3 regions of the Streptomyces sparsogenes subsp. cuspidosporus genome follow, and region 3 is predicted to be linked to each of the others. Evidence: riboswitches for the same ligand, from Rfam matches in the RefSeq annotation. Region 3 holds a riboswitch; each other region holds the start of a gene.
The links. A riboswitch is a leader RNA that binds a small molecule or an ion and turns the genes downstream of it on or off. The one in region 3 is predicted to bind S-adenosylmethionine.
Positions count from the first base shown of each region.

Region 1: linked by a shared signal. The riboswitch ahead of thrC (threonine synthase) and the one ahead of ABFY07_RS32165 (aminotransferase class V-fold PLP-dependent enzyme) in region 3 are both predicted to bind S-adenosylmethionine.
Region 2: linked by a shared signal. The riboswitch ahead of ABFY07_RS02485 (putative leader peptide) and the one ahead of ABFY07_RS32165 (aminotransferase class V-fold PLP-dependent enzyme) in region 3 are both predicted to bind S-adenosylmethionine.

Region 1 is NZ_BAAASD010000035.1:44,824-52,355, reverse strand. Features, by position in the region: gene groL (chaperonin GroEL) at 1-121, opposite strand, end outside; gene ABFY07_RS31220 (cold-shock protein) at 440-646, opposite strand; gene ABFY07_RS31215 (MoaD/ThiS family protein) at 1,089-1,367, opposite strand; gene thrC (threonine synthase) at 1,417-2,739, opposite strand; SAM riboswitch class I at 2,758-2,901, opposite strand; gene ABFY07_RS31205 (glucosyl-3-phosphoglycerate synthase) at 3,085-4,059, shown strand; gene ABFY07_RS31200 (alpha,alpha-trehalose-phosphate synthase (UDP-forming)) at 4,250-5,710, shown strand; gene otsB (trehalose-phosphatase) at 6,100-6,942, opposite strand; gene ABFY07_RS31190 (DUF3263 domain-containing protein) at 7,216-7,524, opposite strand; gene ABFY07_RS31185 (ABC transporter substrate-binding protein) at 7,527-7,532, opposite strand, start outside.
Region 2 is NZ_BAAASD010000001.1:584,428-591,959, forward strand. Features, by position in the region: gene ABFY07_RS02465 (dipeptide ABC transporter ATP-binding protein) at 1-611, opposite strand, end outside; gene ABFY07_RS02470 (ABC transporter permease) at 608-1,549, opposite strand; gene ABFY07_RS02475 (ABC transporter permease) at 1,546-2,505, opposite strand; gene ABFY07_RS02480 (ABC transporter substrate-binding protein) at 2,510-4,129, opposite strand; gene ABFY07_RS02485 (putative leader peptide) at 4,330-4,461, opposite strand; SAM riboswitch class IV at 4,481-4,594, opposite strand; partial or broken gene ABFY07_RS43050 (MFS transporter) at 4,945-5,298, shown strand; partial or broken gene ABFY07_RS02490 (LLM class F420-dependent oxidoreductase) at 5,372-5,581, opposite strand; gene ABFY07_RS02495 (hypothetical protein) at 5,699-5,899, shown strand; gene ABFY07_RS02500 (acyl-CoA dehydrogenase family protein) at 6,107-7,333, shown strand; partial or broken gene ABFY07_RS02505 (Rrf2 family transcriptional regulator) at 7,342-7,532, shown strand, end outside.
Region 3 is NZ_BAAASD010000037.1:62,695-70,226, forward strand. Features, by position in the region: gene ABFY07_RS32145 (NYN domain-containing protein) at 197-1,558, opposite strand; gene ABFY07_RS32150 (hypothetical protein) at 1,577-1,822, opposite strand; gene ABFY07_RS32155 (rhomboid family intramembrane serine protease) at 1,995-2,705, shown strand; gene ABFY07_RS32160 (Lrp/AsnC ligand binding domain-containing protein) at 2,702-2,983, shown strand; gene ABFY07_RS32165 (aminotransferase class V-fold PLP-dependent enzyme) at 3,024-4,430, opposite strand; SAM riboswitch class IV at 4,635-4,752, opposite strand; gene trpD (anthranilate phosphoribosyltransferase) at 4,861-5,934, opposite strand; gene qcrB (cytochrome bc1 complex cytochrome b subunit) at 6,165-7,532, opposite strand, start outside.

The DNA.
Region 1 (7,532 bases), on a different contig from region 3:
TCTCGAGGACGACGTTGCGACCCTTGGGGCCGAGGGTGACCTTGACGGCGTCGGCGAGCTGGTTCATCCCGCGCTCGAGGCCGCGCCGCGCCTCCTCGTCGAACGCGATGATCTTGGCCATGTGAAGTGGTCCTCCCAAGACGGGGTGGATTGCTCCGGACCGCGCCTGGCGCCCGCGACGGACGGTCTGCCTGCCCCGCGGTTCCTTGCCCCGCACGGCCCGACGGACCTCACCGACCCGATCCTTCTGTCACTCTCACTCTCAGAGTGCTAACGCCAATGATTAGCACTCGACCCCCGAGAGTGCAAGCGTGGGGGTGGGTGACAGGTTGGGGCAAGGTGACCTCAAGTGATCATCCGGACGCATGCCAAAGGGCCCGTGCCCCCGGGAGGGTACGGGCCCTTTGAACGGTCCAGTCAGCTGCCTCGCGTCGGCGCTTCAGCCAACAGCCACGCGGACCATGTCCGCCTGCGGCCCCTTCTGGCCCTGCGAGATCTCGAACTCGACCCGCTGGCCTTCCTCGAGGGTGCGGTACCCGTCCATCTGGATCGCGCTGTAGTGGACGAACACGTCCGCACCACCGTCGACCGCGATGAAGCCGTACCCCTTCTCCGCGTTGAACCACTTGACGGTGCCCTGAGCCATTCCTAACTCCCCTATTGCTGGCCCTTGCGCAGGACCGCACTCCGCGGACCCGGGTCAGACCTCACCCCCCGAGTCGAGGGGGGTGTGCGCCGGAACGCGTCGACCGCCGCTGAATGTATCTGTCCCACTGCCCTCTGCAACAGGTCAATCGGACGAGAATTCTGGCGAGGGTCGATCGGTAATAAGTGGCGAATTCCCGTGAATTCGGGGCAACCCGGGCCGGACATAGGGGATCAACCCGACAATTCGTACGCGCACTCAGCGCACAAGTTGACGAGTTCTCATATGCGGTCGGCGCCGAAGCCGACCGAAGCAGATGGGGATCGCTTCAACTGTATCGCGATTCAACACGCGGAATCGCCTCGTCCGTTTCTATCAGGACGAGGCGATTCCGTTTATGCCGGGGGTGGGGTTCCCGGGTGGGACGCGGCGTACGACCGGATCAGCAGCCGCCCGCGACCGCCGGGATGATCGAGATCCCGGCGCCGTCCGGCGTCGCGGTCTCCAGGCCGTCGGCGAAGCGCACGTCATCGTCGTTGACGTAGACGTTCACGAAGCGGCGCAGCTTGCCGGTGTCGTCCAGCACCCGGGCCGCGATGCCCTGGTGGTTGCGGTCCAGGTCGGAGAGGACCTCGGCGAGGGTCGCCCCCTCGGCGCTGACCTCCGCCTGACCGCCGGTGTAGGTGCGGAGGATGGTCGGGATCCGGACATTGACGCTCATGAGGGTTTCACCTTCTCGTGGGAAGTGCGGCGGGAAGCGAGGGACGAAATCAAGCCAGACCGGCGTCGCGGAACGCGTCGAGGCTGGGTCGGATCACCGCCGTGGGCCCGCTCGTCGGGGCGACCGCGTCGAGCGTCTTGAGGCCGTCGCCCGTGTTGAGCACGACGGTGGTGAGGGTGGGGTCCAGCACCCCGTTCTCGAGCAGCTTCCTCGTCACGCCCAGGGTCACCCCGCCCGCGGTCTCCGCGAAGATCCCCTCCGTACGGGCCAGCAGCTTGATCGCGTCGACGACCTGCTCGTCGTTCACGTCCTCCACCGCTCCGCCCGTGCGGCGCGCGATGTCCAGCACATACGGCCCGTCCGCCGGGTTGCCGATGGCCAGCGACTTGGCGATGGTGTTCGGCTTCTGCGGGCGCACCACGTCGTGGCCGGCCTTGAAGGCGGTGGAGACCGGGGAGCAGCCCTCGGCCTGGGCACCGAAGATCTTGTACGGCTTGTCCTCGACCAGGCCCAGCTCGATGAGCTCCTTCAGCCCCTTGTCGATCTTCGTGAGCTGCGAGCCGGACGCGATCGGGATGACGAGCTGGTCCGGCAGCCGCCAGCCGAGCTGTTCGCAGATCTCGTACGCGAGGGTCTTGGACCCCTCCGCGTAGTACGGGCGCAGGTTGACGTTGACGAAGCCCCAGCCCTCGCCCGCCGGGTCGCCGATCAGCTCGCTGCAGAAGCGGTTGACGTCGTCGTACGTGCCCTCGATGGCGACCAGGTCGCCGCCGTAGACCGCGGCCATGACGACCTTGCCCTGCTCCAGGTCGTGCGGGATGAAGGTGCACGAGCGCAGCCCGGCGCGGGCGGCCGCGGCGCCGACCGCGCCCGCGAGATTGCCGGTGGAGGAGCAGGAGAGGGTGGTGAAGCCGAAGGCGCGGGCGGCCTCGACGGCCTGGGCGACGACGCGGTCCTTGAAGGAGTGCGTCGGGTTCCCGGAGTCGTCCTTGATGTGCAGCTCGCCGGTCACGCCCAGCTCTCGGGCGAGGTTGTCGGCCTTGACCAGCTTGGTGAAGCCGGGGTTCAGATTGGGCTTGTCGGCCACGTCCGCCGGGACGGGCAGCAGCGGGGCGTAGCGCCAGATGTTGTTCGGGCCGGCCTCGATCCGCCGGCGCAGCCCCTCCGGGTCGCCGGTCGGCAGGTCATACGCGACTTCGAGCGGTCCGAAACACTCCGCGCAGGCGAAAATGGGACCGAGGGGGAAGCGTTCCCCGCACTCACGACAGGACAGCGCGACGGCGGGGCCCAGCGAGACGGAGGATCCGGCGGCAGCGGCGGAGTCGGCGGGACCGGAAGAAGTGGTTGAGCTTTCGACAGCTTGCACAGCCATGGATGGCGAGGCCCTTTCTCCTCATCTTCCTCGCGACGCATCTCGTCGCGAGCCGGAATTGGCACCTTCCCTAGCCGGGGCCCCGCTTCGATGAGAATCAGGACCGGCTGGAGGGTTGCCGGGGCTTCAACGGGCCGTTCCCTCTGCCCCTCTGGATGAGCGGTATGGCGCCGGACCTGGCCCGGCGCGTTTGTCGCACTCGACCCCCGACATATGGCGGTCACGTGCGTTGTTCAAGACTGTAACCGAAGGCGTGGATGGTTGAGATAGTCGTCCGAAGCGCGAGATGGATCACAGTCCGCCGTGCTCGCGGGCACAGCAGGAGCACAACAGGGAGGCATGGACGTGCTGGAAGAGGTGGAGCGCTGGCTGAAGGAGCGGTCCTGGTCGGCCGACGACCGTCCGCTCGACCTCCTGCTGGCCGCGAAGCGCGCCACGGGCAGGACCGTGAGCGTCGTCCTGCCCGCCCTCGACGAGGAGGCGACCGTCGGCGAGATCGCCGCCACCATCCGCCGCGAACTGATGAGCGAGGCCGCGCCCCTGGTCGACGAGCTGGTGGTGCTGGACTCCGGATCCACGGACCACACCGCCGAGGTCGCCGCGGCCGCCGGCGCGCGGGTCGTCCACCGCGACTCGCTGCTGCCCGAGCTGCCGGCGCTGCCGGGGAAGGGCGAGGTGCTGTGGCGCTCGCTCCTGGCCACCAGCGGGGACATCATCTGCTTCATCGACGCCGACCTGCGGGAGTTCGACGCGCGCTTCGTCTCCGGGATCGTCGGCCCGCTGCTGACCGAGTCGGACGTGCACCTCGTCAAGGGCATGTACGACCGGCCGCTCGGCGGCGGACAGGACCCGCTCGCCCACGGCGCGGCCGCGGCCCAGGGCGGCCGGGTGACCGAACTCGTCGCCCGGCCGCTGCTCAATCTGCACTGGCCCCAGCTGGCCGGATTCGTACAGCCGCTCGGCGGCGAGTACGCGGCGCGCCGCTCCCTGCTGGAGCGGCTGCCCTTCCCGGTCGGGTACGGGGTGGAGCTCGCCCTGCTCATCGACTCGCTGCACACGGTCGGGCTCGACGCGCTCGCCCAGGTCGACATCGGCGTGCGCAAGCACCGGCACCAGGACGCGCAGGCGCTCGGCCGCATGGCGGCCACGATCTACCGTACGGCCCAGCTGCGGCTGGCCCGCGGCCACCTGGTGCGGCCGCGGCTGACCCAGTTCGACCGGGGGGAGAGCGGTTTCGTGGCCCGGACGAGCGCGGTGGACACGGAGGAGCGGCCGCCGATGATCGAGATCCCGGAGTACGTGGAGCGACGAGCGGCCTGACGCGCGCGGGCCCCGTCACCTGAGGCCTGGCGCGCCCGGCCCTGTCGCCTACTACGTGGCGCGCCGACCGCCTGCTGCCGGGGCGCGCGGCCCCCTGCCCCTCTCCCACCCGGCCCGTCGGCCGACCGCCGACGGGGGCAAGAAACCGCACGCACGTTTGCGCACGGCGCCGGGTGGCTAGGCTCGCGACATGGCCTCCGAGCACAGTGCACAGGTCCTCGTCGCGTCCAACCGCGGCCCGGTCTCGTACACCCTGCGGGAGGGCGGTTCGCTCGACGCCAAGCGCGGCGGCGGCGGGCTGGTCTCCGGCCTCAGCGCCATAGGCCCGGACACCGACGCGGTATGGGTCTGCGCGGCGCTGGGCGACGGCGACCGCGAGGCCGCCCGGCGGGCCGGGCCCGGGCACCTGGACCCCGGGGACACCGGCGGGCAGCGGGTGCGGATGCTCGACATCGCGCCCGAGGTCTTCGACGCCGCGTACAACGGCATCGCGAACTCGGTGCTGTGGTTCGTCCACCACCTGCTCTACCAGACCCCGCTGGAGCCGGCGTTCGGCGCGGAGTTCCGCGACCAGTGGGGCGCCTACCAGGCGTACAACGCGGCCTTCGCCGACGCGCTCGCGCAGGAGGCCGCCGAGGGCGCCGCCGTGCTGGTCCAGGACTACCACCTGGCGCTGGTGCCCGCCATGCTCCGCGAGCGCCGCCCCGACCTGCGGATCGGCCACTTCTCCCACACCCCCTGGGCGCCGCCGGACTACTACCGGCTGCTGCCGGACGACGTGGCGGCGAGCGTGCTGCGCGGCATCCTGGGCGGCGACCGCGCCGCGTTCCTCACCGAGCGCTGGGCCCTCGCCTTCGCCGACTGCGCCGCGGCCGTGCTCGGCGCGGAGGTGGTGCGGGACGGCGCCCGGCTGTCCGTGCGCTTCGAAGGGCGCGAGACCCGGCTGGGCGTCCACGGCCTCGGCGCGGACGCGGACTTCCTGCGGCAGCGGTCGCGCGCGGCGGACGTCGACGAGCGGCTCACCGCCCTGCGCGCGCAGATCGGCCCCGGCCGCAAGTCCATCGTCCGGGTGGACCGCACCGAGCTCTCCAAGAACATCGTCCGCGGGCTGCTGGCCTACCGACGGCTCCTGGAAACCCACCCCGAGTGGCGCGAGCGCGTGGTCCACGTCGCCTTCGCCTACCCCTCCCGCCAGGACCTGGCCGTCTACCGCGACTACACGGAGCAGGTGCGGCGGGTCGCCGGCGAGATCAACGCCGAGTACGGCACGGACGGCTGGCAGCCGGTCGCCCTCCACGTCAAAGACGACTTCGCCCGGTCGCTCGCGGCCTACCGCCTCGCCGACGTGGCCCTCGTCAACCCCATCCGGGACGGCATGAACCTCGTCGCCAAGGAGGTCCCGGTGGTCTCCGAGCGCGGCTGCGCGCTGGTGCTCTCCCGCGAAGCGGGCGCGTACGCGGAACTGGGCGCCGACGCGCTCGTGGTCAACCCGTACGACATCGAAGCGACGGCCCGGGCCCTCCACGAGGCCCTCTCCATGCCCGACGGCGAACGGGCCGAGCGCACCAAACGCCTCGCGGCCGCCGCGACCGCGCTGCCGCCCGCGCAGTGGTTCCTCGCGCAGCTGCGCGAACTGACGACGGCGACGTAGCCCCCCGGGCGCGGGGCGCCCGCCCCCGCCCGGGGCGGGTGCGTGTTGGCCCGGCCCCGCAGGCGGCGCGCCGGGCCCGGCCCGGCTCCCCACGCACACGGACTACCGCGACCGCGCTGCCGCCCGCGCAATGGTTCCTGGCGCAGCTGCGCGAACTGACGACGACGTGGCCCCCGGGCACGGGTCGGACGCGCCGCGCCCGGCATGGGCAGGGCCCACGCCCGGCATGGGCGGGGCAGCACCCCGCATGGGCAGGGCCCACGTCCGACTCCGCCCGGCGTAGATGAGGCCGCGCTCCGCCCCGGCGGGGCCGCGCCCAGCTCCCGCCCGGCGCGTCGCCCGCGGGGTCGGGGCAAAACGGCCTCGCATGGGGGCCGACGGGCCCGCCGTCAGTCCTTGAGGGCCTCGGCCAAGGCGGTCAGGAGGTCGACCACGCCCGTGGGGCCAGCGACCACCAGGTCGGCTCGTTCGGCCAGTTCGGTGACCTCGCTGCTGCCGCTGCACACCAGGACCCCGGGCACGCCCCGCGACCTGAGCTGCTCCACCGCGCCGAACGCGGCCAGATCCCCCAGGTCGTCGCCCGCGTACAGCACCGCTCCGGCCCCGGTCCGCCGGACGTAGTCGGTGAGCGCGACGCCCTTGTCCATGCCCGGCGGCCGCAGCTCGAGCACGAGGCGGCCGGGCTCGACGATCAGCCCGTGCCGCTCGGCGAGGAGGCGAAGCGGCCCGCTCAGCGCCTCGAAGGCGCCCTGCGGGTCGGCGGCGCGGCGGGTGTGGACGGCGACGGCGCGCCCCTTCTCCTCCACGGTGGCGCCCTGCACGTCGCCGACCGCCGCGAGCACGTCCGGCAGTTCGGCCCGGACCGCCGCGACGCCCGGGTGCGGGGGCGGGGTGGCGACCTCGCCGTCGGCGGCGTCCCAGCGCTCCGCGCCGTAGTGGCCGAGGACCAGGAGGCGGTCGAGGCCCGCCGCCTCGGCGAAGCCGCCGTACTCCACGGCGAGGGCGGCCGGCCGGCCGGTGATCACCGCGACGGAGCACAGCCGTGGGGCGAGGCGGGAAAGCGCGGGCACGGCCCCGGGGTGGGCGCGCGCCTGGTCGGGGTCGGGGACGATGTCGGCCAGGGTCCCGTCGAAGTCGAAGGCGAAGACGGCCTCCCCGGGCCGCTGGAGGATCGCCGCCAGGCCCTCACGGCCGGCTGCTGTCGTGGGTACGGGAAGAGGGTGGCTGCCCATGCGGCCGACCCTATCGCCGTGGGGTGAACCGCGGGCAACGGGCACCGTCGCGGCGCCACGGCGGCCGCGTTGGCGGCGGCGCTACGGCTCCCGCGTCAGCAGCGTCGGCGTTCGCCTTCGTGGCTGTACGGCTCCCGCCTCAGCAGCCCCACGGCGGCCGCGTCAGCAGCGTCGGCGTCCGCGGCGCTACGGCTCCCGCCTCAGCGGCGCCCGCGTCCGCCTTCGTGGCGCCACGGCGCCCGCGTCCGCCTTCGTGGCGCCACGGCGCCCGCGTCAGCGGCGTCCGCGGCGTGCTTCGCGCAGGCGGCGGAGGCGGTTGACGGTCACAGGGTCGTGGGCCAGGGCCCGGGGATCGTCCAGGAGGGCGTTCAGGAGCTGGTAGTAGCGGGTCGGCGAGATGCCGAGCCGCTCCCTTATCGCGCGCTCCTTCGCGCCGGGCCCCGGCCAGCCGCGCCGCTCCACGGCGAGCACGTCCCGGTCCCGCTCGGACAGGCCGCCCCCGGCGGGCTCCCCGGCCCCGCCGCTGGGTGCGCCGCCCCTCTCGTCCGCGCGCTCGTCGCGCTCGCCCCGCTCGCCGGACACCACTAACC
Region 2 (7,532 bases), on a different contig from region 3:
TCGAGCGCGCTGGTCGGCTCGTCGGCGATGATCAGCTCGGGCTTCGCGGCGATGGCGATGGCGATCAGGGCGCGTTGCCGCATTCCGCCGGACAGTTCGTGCGGGTACTGCCGGGCCCGGACGGCCGCGTCGGGCAGCCCGGCCCGGTCCAGGACGGCGATCGCCTCGGCGGGGGCCGAGCGGCGGGTCGCCAGACCGTGGATGCGCAGGACTTCGGCGACCTGTTCGCCGATCCGCTTGACCGGGTTGAGCGAGACCGTCGGGTCCTGGGGGACCAGCCCGATCCGCGCCCCGCGTACGGTGCGCAGCTCCGCCTCCGACAGCATGGCCAGGTCGTGCCGGCCGAAGCGGACCGTGCCCGCGTCGATGCCGCCGTTCCCCGGCAGGAGCCGGGTGATCGCGTGCGCGGTCGTGCTCTTGCCGGAGCCGGACTCGCCGACCACCGCCGTCACCTGTCCTGGCCATACATCGAGGTCCACGCCCCGGACGGCCGGGACCGTGCCGCCCCTGGTGCGGTACGAAACCGACAGGCCGCGTATCTCCAGCAGGGGTTGTGGTGTGTGCGTCATGTTCTCGTCCGCTCCGGGTGGGGTCGTGGTGGTGCCGGTCATCGCTGCCGGGACCATTCGCCGTCCAGCGCCCGTGCGATGCGGTTGGTGGCCAGCACGGTCACGGCGATCGCCAGTCCGGGCAGTGCGGTCAGCCACCAGGCGTTGGCGAGGTAGTTGCGGCCGTCGGAGATCAACGTGCCCCATTCCGGGGCCGGCGGGGGCGCCCCGTAGCCGAGGAAGCTCAGCGCCGATACGGCCAGGATGGAGGAGCCGAAGTCGAGGGTGGCCAGGACGATTACCGGGCCCGCGGCATTGGGCAGCACATGTCGGCCCAGCACCGAGTACCAGCGGGCCCCGCACGAGCGCGACGCCTCGACGAACACCGCCTGACGCACCCGGAGCACCTCGGCGCGCGCCACTCGGGCGAACGCGGCGACACTGGCGATGCCGACCGCAACCGCCACCTTCACCGTCCCGTACCCGAGCGCGGTGACGAGGGCCAGGGACAGGAACAGCGCGGGGATGGACAGCAGTACGTCGACGAAGCGCATCAGCACGTCGTCCACCCAGCGGCCCACGAACCCGGCGACCATGCCGAGCAGAGCGCCGGCCACGAACGCGACCAGCATCGCGATCAGCGTGGCCTTCAGGGACAACTGGGCGCCGTGCACCACGCGGGAGAACACATCGCGTCCCAGCTCGTCGGTGCCGAACCAGTGGGTGCCGCTCGGGCCGCGGAAGTTCTGCGACGGCACCCCCTTCAGCGGATCCTGCGAGGTGAACAGGTCCGGCCAGAACGAGGCCAGCACCACCAGCACGAGGACGGCGACCGACAGCAGCAGACCGGGGCGGCGCAGCAGGAATCGCAAGCCCCGCCGTAGGCCGACGCGATGCCCCGGCCCGGGACCGGTCCCCGTGTCGACCGGCCGGGCGAGGCCTCGGCCGGCCTCGGCCGGGTCGGCCGGGTCGGCCGGGTTGTCGACGAGATTCTGGCTCATGCGATGCCCGCCCTTCTGCCCGAGGCCACTACGATCCGCGGGTCCAGCAGCGGATAGACCAGGTCGATGACCAGGTTCGTCGTCACGAAGATGAGCGCCCCGAACACCACCACCCCTTGGACCACCGGGATGTCCTGGGCCGTGACCGCCGCAGCAGTCACGCGGCCGAGGCCGTCACGGGAGAACACCGTCTCGACGACCACCGAACCGGCGATCAGCTGTCCTACCAGCAGACCCACGACGGTCAGCGCGGGCAGGGACGCGTTGCGCAGCGCGTGCCGCAGATGGACCCGCCACCGGCCGGCGCCCTTGGCCCGCGCGGTCTCCACATACGCCTGGTCCAGCGCGGTGAGCAGGCTCTTGGCGAGCACCTGGGCGATCTGCGCGCCGGTCGGGACCGCCAGTGTCAGGGCCGGCAGCGCCAGCCCCCGGAGGCCGTCGTTGCCGAACGCCGGAAACCAGTGCAGCCGGAAGGAGAACGCCTCGACGAGCAGCAGCCCTACCCAGAACGTCGGGACGGACCCCCCTAGCGGCGGCAGTGACAGCAGCAGCTGCCGCAGCCAGCGCCGAGAGGTGTACGTCGCCACCACCGCCAGACCGCCGCCGAGGATCACCGCGAGCAGCAGGGCCGCGCCGGTCAGCTGGAGGGTCTGCGGCAGCGCGTCGGCCAGCGTCGAGGCGACCGGCCGGCCGGTGGCGACCGAGTCGCCGAAGTCCCCGCGCACCGCCCGGCCGAGGTTCTCGGCGTACTGCACGAGCACCGGCTTGTCGAAGCCGTACTCGTGCCGCAGGGCGGCGATCTGCTGCGGATCGACCTGCCCCGAGTCCATTCCCGCACTGGCCATCGCCGTGACCGGGTCGCCCGGCAGATAGTCCAGCACCAGGAACGAGACCGTATGGGCCGCCCACAGCACCCCGGCCGCCTGGGCAAGCCGTTTGATCACATAACGGCGCACGGGGCTAGCCGATCCACGTGTCGTGCAGCTGGATCCGGCTGGAGGCGTCGAAGTTCAGGTCGTGCACCTTCTTCGAGACGCCCAGCTGGGTCTGGAGCTCCACCACCGGCGCGTAGTAGGCGTTCCGCACGATCAGCTGCTGTGCTTGGCCGGCCAGTTGCCCGCGTTTGGCCGGGTCGGTGGTCGCAGCCTGCGCGGACAGCGCCGCATCCAGGCCGCTCGCCGGCAGGCGGTAGAAGTTGGCCAGCTTGGTGGAGAACGAACTGCGCAGGATGTCCGGATCGGCACGGGTGACGTTCCCCCAAACCGCCTCGTAGTCGCCCGACTGGAGCGTCGGGGCGAACTGGGTGACCTGGCGTTGCTCGAGGGTCACGGTCACACCGACGGCCTTGAGCTGCTGCTGGATCAGCTCCAACGCGGGCTGATTGGTGGCCGCGTTGGGGAACCAGACGATGGTCAGGTTCAGCTTCTTGCCGTTCTTCGTGCGGATGCCGTCGCTTCCGGTATTCCAACCGGCCTTGTCCAGCAGGGACTTCGCCTTGGCCACGTCGAAGGCCAGGTCCGGGGCGAGGCTGGTGTAGTCGGGCGTGGTGTGTGCGAGGACGCTGGTCGCCGCCTGGGTGCCCGTGGGGAACACGGTGTCGGCGATCTGCTGCCGGTCGATGGCGGACAACAACGCCTGACGCACCCTCGCGTCCTTCAGTACCGGCCGCGAGTTGTTGAGCCCGAGACCGAACACGAGGCCGGGGTTGGCCCGTCGCCGGAGGGTGACCTGACCGCCCTTGAGCGCCGCCTCGTTGGCTCTGCCCACGCTGCTGATCGCGTCCACCTGGCCGGACTGGAGACCGCCGGCCCGCACTCCCGCTTCCGGTACGACCTTGAACACCAGCTTGTCCAGGTACGCCTCGCCCTTCTTGTTCCACAGCGAGGAACCCCACGCGTACCCGCCGCGCTTGGCCAGGGTGATCGACTGGTTCTGCACATACTGCTTCAGCACGAAGGGCCCGGATCCGATCACCCCGTCACTGCACTTCTGCTGCGGGGTCTTCTTCGCGCTCGCCGACGACTCGATGCCCAGCGAGTGCGTCGACGTGGCTTGCAGGAACTGGGCGTTGGGCTCCTTGAAGGTCACCTTGACGGTGAGCGGGTCGACCACGGTGGTGCTCTTGACGCCACTCAGATAGCCCTTGGGCAGGGTTCCCAGGGCGCCGAGCTTTGGCACCGCGTCGAAGTTGTCCTTGACCACCTGCGCGGTCAGCTTCGAACCGTCGCTGAAGGTGACACCCGACCTCAGATGGAAGGTGAACGTCGTTGTGTCGGAGCTGACGTCCCAGCTCTTCGCCAGCCACGGCACGATCTTGCCGGTTTTGGGGTCCTGGTCCGTCAGGGAGTCCACGATCTGGCGCACCGAGTAGATGGTGTCGTTGCTGCCAACCTGCTGCGGATCCACGCAGCCGGCGTCCGAACCCACCGCGAAGGTCAGGGTGCCGCCGGACTTCGCCCGGCCGCTGCTGGAGCCGGAGCTGTCGCCGCTCGACCCGCAGGCGGTCAGCAGCACACTGGTGGTCACAAGGGCGGCCAGCGGTGCCCACGGGGAGGATCTGAAATCCGGAAGTGCTGTCACGGGAGGGGTTCTCCTACTCGTGTCACCAGGCATGGGGTGCCGTATGAGGCACGGCCGTGCATGGGTGTGTGGCTCCGGCCGGCGCGACGCCGGTGGCGGGGGAGCGCTGTGCAGACAGGGATCAGGTGAAAACGGGGATCAGGACAAGAGGAGTGTGGAAACGGCCGGGGCCGGACTTCGACCGGCGGCGGGAAGGGCCGTCAGGCCTGACAGAGGCAGCTGGTCGAGCGCTTCAGGTCGATGTGGCGCCGGCGCGAGAGCCGGGAGAACACCATGGCCACGGCGAAGGAGGTACTGAGGTCACCACCGTGCCGCATACCGGTCCTCCACATCTCCGGCCCCGGCCACGGGGCCACGCGCTTGCGGGGGTTGTCGCTGATCCCGCCGGGCTTTCACCTGGAGCACCCCACCGCGGGGGAGGGTTGCCGGTCAGCGAGCCAGGGCTTGACGCTGACACTCAATGCCATTCGTGATCGTACGGAGCGGCCCTGTCGTACGTCAATGCCGGAATCGTACGCCCTGTCGAAGGCAGCGGAGTCTCGGCTGCCGGGACGCCTGGTGGACGATCGCCCCGCCGTGTGTTTTCATCCGGCCATGGAGACCGCAGGTCAGGCACGCACCGTGCTGCTCGACCCGTTCTGGGCGGGCCGCCGCGCCGAGCAGTTCGACCAGACCTGTCGCTGACCGCCCACTCCGTTCATCCCTTTCTCCGCTTGAGCACCGCTGAGGGGTCTCGCACATCCTCACTGCCCTCGCCGGCCGCCGCCTTGGCGAACACGTCGTACCACCACGACCGACCCACCGGTAAGAGCCGCATGGTCGTCAACAGCACCGCACCGACGGGAGTCTTCGCCGCGCTGCGGGTCCGGGACTACCGGATCCACTGGAGTGCGGGCCCGGTGTCCAACATCGGCAGCGCGATGCAGGGCGTCGCGCTGGACTGGTTCGTCCTCACGCTCACGCACAGCGGCACCGCGCTCGGCTGGGTGGTCGGCCTCGAATTCGCCCCGGTGCTGCTGTTCGGTCTGTGGGGCGGGGGCGTCGCGGACCGGTACGACCGGCGCACCCTGCTCCTGTGGACACAGTCGCTGTACGCGGCGCGGGCCCTGCTGCTGACCATCATGGCGTTCTCCGGCCACGCCCCGCTCTGGCTGCTGCATGTGCTGTCCTTCGCCCTTGCGGCGTGTTCACGGTGGAGAACCCCGCACGCCTGTCGTTCGCCACGGAACTGGTCGGCCGGGCGCGGCCGAAGACGGGGATCGCGGAGGTGCCCACATGCAGTCCGGGTACCGCGCGCCCGACGATCGCAGCGAGTTGGGGTGAGTCCGCGCCGAAGGTCTGGCCGAACCAAGCCGACCGCGGACCGGCGGCTGCGGCCTCCTGGGCCAGCCGCACGGTGGCGTCGAGCTGGTTCTGCGCGTCGGACGCGTTGAGCGCTACGCCAATAGTCATGCCAGCCAGAACGGGCGTCGGCCGAATTCGCATTCCGGTCCGTGTGTGACAGGTTCGTGTCGGCCATGTGTAGCAGGGCCGTATCTCCTCGCGGTAGCAGCGCGTCACGGAGCCACCGTGTCGACCCTCGACGCGGTCCAGCACGCGGATCGCTTCGCCGTCCATGTGCTGGGTGCCGAGAACGAGCAGATCGGCGAGCACTACCTGGTCATCGGCGAGGTCCCATCGGGCGGCGGCCCCGCCCGGAGCCCCGCCCTGGTCCACCACGACGGCGCCTTCGCCACAGCTGTACGCCTTGCCGCGCCGAACACGCGGTGAAAATCGGCCAGGACAGAGCACTTTCCCCAGTTTTCCTATCGATTTAGTAGGGAAATGTTGACGCCGGTCGCCGGGGCGAGTGAGCATGCTCTACATGTCCGTTACGCAGCAGCGCCTCGTCACCGTACGGCGGGTGGGCCGCACATACACGCCTGACGCGGAAGGGAGCTTTGGCGACACGTGCCGTTCCATGAGGCGGGTGCGAGCATGACGACGGTGGATGAGGCGATCGACGCGGGAACCGGACACGACCACTGGCTGCGCATAGCCCGGGAGATCGCGGACGACCTGGCCACGGACGCGGTCGACCGCGAGCAGGCCGGGAAAGCACCGTTCGACGAGGTTGCGCGGCTGCGCGAGGCAGGGCTGCTCACCTTGCCGGCACCGGCCGGACACGGCGCGGGAGGCGCGGGAGGCGCGGACTGGCGTACGGCCTACGCGGTCGTCCGGACGATCTCAGCGGCCGACGGCGCGATCGGCTACCTCCTCGGCTGCCACTACTTCCTGTCCTCCAGCGCCCGGTTCTTCGCCGGTCCCGCCCTCGCCACCCGCGTCGAGCACGAGTCCGCGGCGAGGCAGTGGTGGTGGGGAGGCGGTCTCGCTTCCTGTGAACCGACTCCCAGACTGACCCCCACCGCGCGCGGCTATGTGCTGGACGGCCGGCAGAGTTGTGTCACCGGAGTGGGCATCGCCGATCGGCTGGTCGTCCGTGCCACTCGGTCCGGCAGCGGTGATCCCCTGGCCGTCCTCGTCGATCCCGCCCACCCCGGCGTCGTGTACGTCGACGACGACACCTTCGGCCAGCGCCTGGCGGCCGGCGGCAGTGTGGAGTTCGACTCCGTACCGGTCGCGGCCGACGACGTGTTCGGCTCCCTCTCCTCGGACGAGGACGCCCTGCCCCCCTTCGCCGGCTTGGCGGCACCGACCGCACGCCTGGTTTCCGTGCAGTTCTGTCTCGGCGTCGCCGAGGGGCTGCTTGCCGAAGTGCGCGAGTACAGCAGGGTGGTGAACTCTTCCTGGCAGCCCCCCGCGCAACAGCCCTGGCCGGGCGATCCGTCGCGGGACCCGTACGTGCTGAGCGTGTACGGGGAACTGACCGTTGCCGCCCGTTCCGCGTCGGCTCTCGCCGACCAGGCGGTCGAGGCACTGGCGCGTGGCTTCGCACAGGGCGAAGACCTCGACGACGACGAGTGCGCGGAGATCGCCGTACTCGCGAGCGTGGCCGAGTCCGCGGCCTCCCGGGCCGCGCTGGAGATCACTACACGTGCCCTGGACGTCATCGGCGCGCGTGCCGCCTTCCTGCGGCATGGATTCGACCGCTTCTGGCGCAACGCCCGGACGCACACCCTGCGCGAGCCCGTCGCCGACAGACTTCGCGAGGTCGGGGACTACTTCCTCAATGGTGCGCACCCTCCGTTCACCATCCCCTCCTGACGGCGAGCGCCGAGGCGATCGCGGTGGCGCAGGGCATTCCGCACACGTTCCTGGACGGCATCCTGGGCGACCTGCGCCGGGGCGGGCCGGCCACCAGTCGGCGCGCTGGGAACGGCGGCTACCGGCTGGCCCGCCCGGCGGACGAAATAGCCGTCGCCGACGTGATCCGGGTGGCCGACGCCCCTGTCCACCGACCCCT
Region 3 (7,532 bases):
CGCTGTCATCCCGGATGGATGATCAACCGCGCGGAGGTTCGAGCCGACCTTAGTGACCTCGTCGTGATCCGTTCAAATCCCACAGACGAAAAAGTCGGTCTTCGGGCGCATCTTTTACAAACAACACACATACGGTAACGGTCGATTGACGCTCCGCAGACGTCAAACGCCGCTCGGCCCGCCCCTCGGCGACAGCTCAGGTGCGCGCGAGTCGCTTGAGCAACAGCGCGGAGGAGACCGGCCGTGCCCCCGCCTTGGCCACCCCGTCGGCCACCTCGCGGTCCGTCGAGACCACGACCACCGGCCGGCCCGGCGGTTCGGCCCGCACCAGCTGTCTGATCAGCTCGTCCGCGGTCACCCCCGGCTTGCTGAACAGCACCCGCACCCCGCGCGGCGGCGCCAGCAGCACCGGCGCGGCCAGCTCCGCCCCGTCGAACACGCAGGTCATCTCCGCGCCCGTCTGGGCCGCCAGCACCGCGAGCCCGCCCAGCAGCCGCAGCCGCTGCTTCTCCAGCGGCATGGTCGGATAGCCGGTCTTGGTGACGTTGTAGCCGTCCACGACCAGATGGGCCTGGGGCAGCGCCAGAAGCTGGTCCAGCAGCGCGGGGTCCATCTCCGACAGCGCCCTGGTCGCTATGTCCTTCGGCGTCATCTTGCCCGGCTCCACCGCGTCCACCGCGTCCGCCGGGCGCATCGACGCGGGCGGCAGCGCCAGTTCGCGGCGCAGCCCCTGCGCCGCGTCCAGCACCGTGTCCAGCAGCAGCCGCACCCGCATGTCCTCGACGCTGCGCCCCTCGCGCGCCGCCCGCCGGCTGGCCTCCAGCGCCGACTCCGTCTCCGCGAGCCGGGCCCGCAGCCGCCGCGCCTCGCCCTCCGCCGTGGCCTGCCGCACCGCGGCCGCGGACCGCACGGAGTCCAGCTCGGAGGCGGCCTTGCGCAGCGCCGCCTCGCCCCGCTTCACATCGCTGAGCGCGCTGCGCAGCTTCCGCTGCAGGGTGTCCGCCTCCTTGCGGGCCGCCTCCAGCTCGGCGCGGGACCGCTCGGCCTCCGCGCGCGCCGCGGCCCGGGCCTCGGCGAGCTCTTCCCGCAGCCGCCGCAGCTCCCGCTCCGCCTCCTCGCCGGCCCGCTCCGCGGAGGCCCGCTGCGCCTCCTCGCCCGCGGCCTCGACCAGCTTGACCCAGCCGGCCGGCCGCAGCACATAGGCCAGCGCCGCCACGTCCACCGGATCGGCGGCGGCCGGCGGCGAGCCGCCCTCGATGGCCTCGGCCAGCTCCGTCTGGGTCTCCCGCAGCCGCCCCGCGATCCGCTGCCGGAAGACCGGGTCGGACTCCACCGCGGCGGCCATCGCGTTGCCCGCGAACTTCGCCCGGCGGGTCGGAGTGAAGCGCGCGTACTGCCGCAGCTGGGCCGGCAGCTCGGTGACCGTCAGCCCGCCGAAGGCGTCCGCGACCAGGGCGACCACCCGGCGCCTGACCCCCTCCGGCAGGGGGCGGTCGAGCGCCTCGGCCACGCCTTCGGCGTCACTGGCCGACCCGGGGTCGCCCGTCCGCTCCACCACCTGTCACCGCTCCGTTTCTCAGCCGCTCGCGCTCGCGCCCGGACGGTCCACCAGCTCGATCTGGTCGACCGCGTTGCACCAGCGGCAGCGCACCGACTCAATGGTCTCACTGACCACCTCGCGCTCCTCGACCCTGGGCTCCCCGCCCAGCTCGAGATGGACGTAGTCGACGACCTTCATCGACCGCGTCACATCGAACCGGGTCAGATTGCCGCACAGGGTGCAGCGCCAGCGGGTCTCGGCTGTCGGCTGGGGCACGGCCATGGCGTCGTCGTCCTCGTCTTCATTCCACTCTTGCACTCGGTTGGCACTCGCGTGCTGTCACCCTACGGCCTCGGCCCCGCCCGGCGCCGGGGGCAGGCGCGCTCCCCGCCACGCCCCCGGGCGGCGGCGAGGCGCTCTGGGCAGGTTGTGCCCGGTACGCCATGATCTGCCCATGATCGAGACGTCGAAGGGACCCCGCCGCCCCCTGATGACGTACGCCCTCATCGCCGCCTGCTGCCTCGTCTTCGCCGTGGGGCCGGCCTCCGGTCTCAACCCCGGCTACGGCACCGGCGGGGATCTGCTGCGCGCCCAGACCGGCTACTTCGAGCGCTGGGGAGTGGTGCCCAGCGCGCTGTGGAGCGGCGCGCCCGCCGAGCCGCTGACCCCGCTGACCGCGCTGTTCGTCCACGGCAACTGGCTGCACCTGCTGGGCAACATGCTGTTCCTGTACGTCTTCGGGGCGATGGCGGAGGAGCGGATGGGGCGGCTCCAGTTCACCCTGTTCTACCTCGCCACCGGCTATCTGGCGCTGCTCGGCTACGCGGCGGCCCACGCCGACTCCACCCAGACCCTGGTCGGCGCCTCCGGGGCCATCTCCGGGGTCCTCGGCGCCTTTCTGTGGCTCTTCCCCCGGGCCCGGGTGACCAGCCTCTTCCCGTTTCTCTTCTTCCTGCCGCTCCGCTTCCCCGCCTGGGTGGTGCTGATCTTCTGGTTCGCGCTGCAGTGGCTGGCCGCCCACGGCGCCGACGACCGCCCCGGGGTCGCCTACCTCGCCCACCTGGTCGGGTTCAGCCTCGGGTTCCTCTACGCGTGGGTCCGCTTCGGGCGGACGACTAGAGTGAACAGGGCAGCCAGGCCCAGCGAGGGAGAAAGCCAGCCGTGATCACTTCGATCGTCCTCATCAAGACCAGCGTGGACCAGATCCCGGAGATCGCCGAGAAGATCGCCGCGCTCGACGGCGTGAGCGAGGTCTACTCGGTCACCGGGGCGCACGACCTGATCGCGATGGTGCGGGTGGCCCGGCACGACGACCTCGCGGACGTCATCCCGGGCCGGATCAGCAAGGTGCCGGGCGTGGCCTCCACCGAGACCCACATCGCCTTCCGCACCTACTCCCAGCACGACCTGGAGGCCGCCTTCGCGATCGGCCTCGACGGCTAGGCCGGGGCCCCGGGCCGGCCTCGATCCCGGAGTACAGGGGTCAGCCCCGGTCCGGGACGCAGCGCCCGTCCTCCGTGCGGTAGGTCCACTTCGCGCCGTCGCGGACCAGCTCCTTCACCGCGCCGATGAACCGCTCGACGTGCTCGTCGGGCGTGCCCGCGCCGAAGCTGACCCGGATCGCGTTCAGCGACCGCTCCCCCGGCGCGGCCTCCGGCGCCCCGCACTCGCCCTGGTCCCCGGGCTCCCCGCCCAGCAGGGTGCGCACCAGCGGATGCGCGCAGAACAGCCCGTCCCGCACCCCGATGCCGTACTCGGCGGAGAGCGCGGCCGCGAAGTGGGAGCTGTTCCAGCCCTCCACCACGAAGGAGATGACCCCCACCCTCGGGGCGTCGTCGCCGAACAGGGACAGCACCCGCACCTCGGGCACCTCCGCCAGGCCCTCGCGGACCCTCGCGATCAGCTCCCGCTCCCGCGCCACCAGGCCCTCGAACCCGGCCTCGGTCAGCGCCTTGCAGGCCGCGGCGATCGCGTACGCACCGATCACGTTCGGCGAGCCGGCCTCGTGCCGGGCCTCGGTGGTGTGCCACTCCACGTCCACCCCGCCGCCCCCCTCCCGGACGCGCACGGCGACCTTGCGGCTGGCGCCGCCGCCCGCCAGATACGGCCGGGCCTCGCGCAGCCAGTCCGCGCGCCCCGCCAGCACCCCGGCCCCGAAGGGCGCGTACAGCTTGTGCCCGGAGAACGCGACCCAGTCGATGTCCGAGGCGGCGATGTCCACCGGGTGGTGGGGGGCGAGCTGCGCCGCGTCCAGCACGATGCGGGCCCCGTGCGCGTGGGCCACCTCGGTCAGCTCCCGCACCGGCCACAGCTCGCCGGTCACATTCGACGCGCCGGTCACACACACCAGCGCCGGCCCGGCCGCCCCGCCCTCGGCCGGGCCCTCCGCCCGCCATGCGGACAGCGCTCGGTCCAGCGTCTCGACGGCCTCGCGCGGGGAGCGCGGCGCGCTCAGAAAGCCGACCTCGACACCCTCCCGCTGCTGCCACGGCAGCAGCGAGGCGTGGTGCTCGGTCTCGAACACGAACACCCGGGTGCCGTGCGGGAGGACGGCGGCGAGCAGGTTGAGCGAGTCGGTGGTGGAGCGGGTGAAGACCACCTGGTCGTCGGGGCGGCAGCCGAGGAAGGCGGCGACGTCCTTGCGGCTGTTCTCGAACAGGTCGGTGGACAGCTGCGAGAGGTAGCCGGCGCCCCGGTGGACGCTGCCGTAGTACGGGGCGTAGGCCGCGACGTCGTCCCAGACGCGCTGGAGGGCGGGGGCGCTGGCGGCGTAGTCCAGCGCGGCGTAGGTGACCTCGCCGCCGGTCACGAGCGGGACGAGGACGTCGCGGCCGAGGACGGGCAGCGGGGAGCGGGTCTCGGTGGCGGAGGCAGCGGTGATCGCGGACATGGCGAAGTCTCCCGGGAGGACGAAGAGGTGAATGCGTCACGCGTGCGCGCGGCGACCGCCGCCGGGCACGCGGAAGGATGCTCAACGCGCGGGCATTGACCGCACCGCGCCGGTTGAGGGGGGAAGAGGGGCCGTCGGCCCTAGCGCATTCGCTGCATCACGGAAGAACTCCCTCGACAACCAGGACCCCTGGGTTTCGCGAGGGGTCCGCGCTTGCCGCAGACCTCGCTGCCTGCGGCCTGGTCATCACCCGGGGCACCCCGCCACGGACGGAGGGTTGCCGGACAGCGGGCCGGGGCCGAAGTCGCTGTCGCTCGTGACCTGCGCAGGAGTATGCCACGCCGCGCCCCGCGCACGGGACCCCTGTCCGCCATACGGACGATGCGTACGCATGGCGGGCAGGGGCCGGGACCCGGGGCGCCTGAAACAACTAGGCGTTGGTGGCGAGGACCCAGCGGTCCAGGGAGGCGCGGGCCGCGCCGGAGTCGATGGACTCGGCGGCCTTCTCGATACCCGTGGCGATCCGCTCCGCGAGCGGCTTGCCGCCCGTCCCGCCCTCCAGGGCGACCAGGGCCGCCGCCGAGTTGAGCAGCACCGCGTCGCGGACCGGGCCGCGCTCCCCCGCCAGCAGCCGCCGCGCGACGTCCGCGTTGTACGAGGGGTCGGCGCCGCGCAGGGCCTCCACCGGGACCAGGTCGATGCCGACGTCCCGCGGGTCGAAGGTCTCCTGCCGCACGGTGCCGTCCTCGACCACCCACACCTGGGAGGTCGAGGTGACGGTCAGCTCGTCCAGGCCGTCGTCGCCGCGCATCACCAGCGCGCAGGAGCCGCGCTCGGCGAGCACACCGGCCATGATGGGCGCCATGCGGGCGTCCGCGACCCCGGTGGCCTGGGCGCGCACCCGGGCCGGGTTGGTGAGCGGGCCGAGGAAGTTGAAGATGGTGGCGATGCCGAGCTCGCTGCGCGCGGTCCCGACGTGGCGCAGTGCGGGGTGGAAGCGCATCGCGAAGCAGAAGGTGATGCCCGCTTCCTCGGCCACCTCGGCCACCCGCCCGGGGGTCAGGTCCAGGTTGACGCCGAGCTTGGCGAGGACGTCGGAGGAGCCGCTGGCGGAGGACGCGGCGCGGTTGCCGTGCTTGACCACCTTGGCGCCGGTGCCGGCCACCACGAGCGCCGACATGGTGGAGATGTTGACGGTCTTGGCGCGGTCCCCGCCGGTGCCCACGATGTCCACCGTCGGCCCGGGGACCTCGATCACGTTGGCGTGTTCGTACATGGTGCGCACCAGCCCGGACACCTCCGCCACGGTGGCGCCCTTGGCGCGCAGCGCCACCGCGAAGCCGGCGATCTGGGCGTCGCTGGCCTCGCCGCGCATGATGCGGTCCATGACCCAGGCGGTGTCGTCGGCGGCGAGGTCGTGGCCGAGCAGCAGGGAGTCGAGCACGTCCGGCCAGGTGCGGGCCGTCGCGCGGTTGTCGCCTCCGGCTGGGGTCACAACGTCCATGGTCCGCTCCTGGATCTCGGCTGGGCTGAGGGGGTCCGCGCGGTTCGACGGGGCGGCCCCGTGGCAAGCCTATCGGCGCGGCGGGGGGTGGCAGGTCCGTGCCCGGCTGCTGGACGGGCCGGGGCCCTGGGCCACGGCCCGCACCACGGCCCAGGGCCCCGGCCCGGACCGTGTGGTCCGGGCCGGGGCCCTGGTGTGTGGCGTAACAGCTGAGGTGTTCGCTGAGGGGATCAGTGGTGGCCGTGGCCGCTGGTGATCTCCTTGTACTCCTCGGTGGTCGGCTTGGGGATCACGTTGTCCCCGCCGTAGTAGCCCTTGGACAGCTTGGCCCGGAGCTTCTGCGAACGCTTTATCTTGCGGCGGACACCGTTCTCGTCGACCTCGGGGCCGATCTCGAGCGGCTTGGGCTGGTCATGCTGGGTGAGCTTGAACAGGTCCTCCTGCGAGAGCGGCTCGTGCACCTCGATGAACTCGCCGTGCGGCAGCCGCTTGATGATGCCGGTCTCGCGGCCGTGCAGCACCTTGTCCTTGTCACGCCGCTGCAGACCCAGGCAGATCCGCTTGGTGACGATGAAGGCCACCACCGGGCCGACGAAGAAGGCGATCCGGACGAACCAGGTGATCGAGTTGATCGACAGGTGGAAGTGGGTGGCCCACAGGTCGTTGCCACCACCGACCAGCATCACCAGGTAGACGGTCAGCCAGGCGACACCGAAGGCGGTCCGGGTCGGGGCGTTGCGCGGGCGGTCCAGGATGTGGTGCTCGCGCTTGTCGCCGGTGATCCAGGACTCGATGAACGGGTACAGACCGATCGCGAACAGCACCAGCGGGAAGAGCACGATCGGGATGAACACGCCCAGGACGAGCGTGTGACCCCACAGGTTGATCTCCCAGCCGGGCATCACACGGACCAGACCCTCGGCGAAGCCCATGTACCAGTCGGGCTGGGCGCCGGTGGACACCTGGTCGGGCCGGTAGGGGCCGATGGCCCAGATCGGGTTGATGGTGGCGATCGCGGAGAGCACCGCGATGACGCCGAAGACCAGGAAGAAGAACCCGCCCGCCTTGGCCATGTAGACCGGCAGCAGGGGCATGCCGACCACGTTCTTCTCGGTCTTGCCGGGCCCGGGGTACTGCGTGTGCTTGTGGTAGAAGACCAGGATCAGGTGCGCCACCAGCAGGCCGAGCATGATGCCCGGCAGCAGCAGGACGTGGACCGGGTAGAGCCTGGGGATCAGGTCCATGCCGGGGAACTCGCCGCCGAACACGAACATCGAGATGTAGGTGCCGACGACCGGGATCGACAGGAACACGCCCTCGATGAACCGCAGACCGGTGCCGGAGAGCAGGTCGTCGGGGAGCGAGTAGCCGGTGAAGCCGGTCAGCATGCCGAGGAAGAACAGCAGGAAGCCGAACAGCCAGTTGATCTCGCGCGGCTTGCGGAAGGCGCCGGTGAAGAAGACGCGCATCATGTGCACGAGCATCGCGGCGAGGAAGATCAGCGCGGCCCAGTGGTGGATCTGCCGGATGAGCAGACCGCCGCGCACCTCGAAGCTGATGTCGAGCGTCGAGGCGAACGCCTCGGACATCCGCACGCC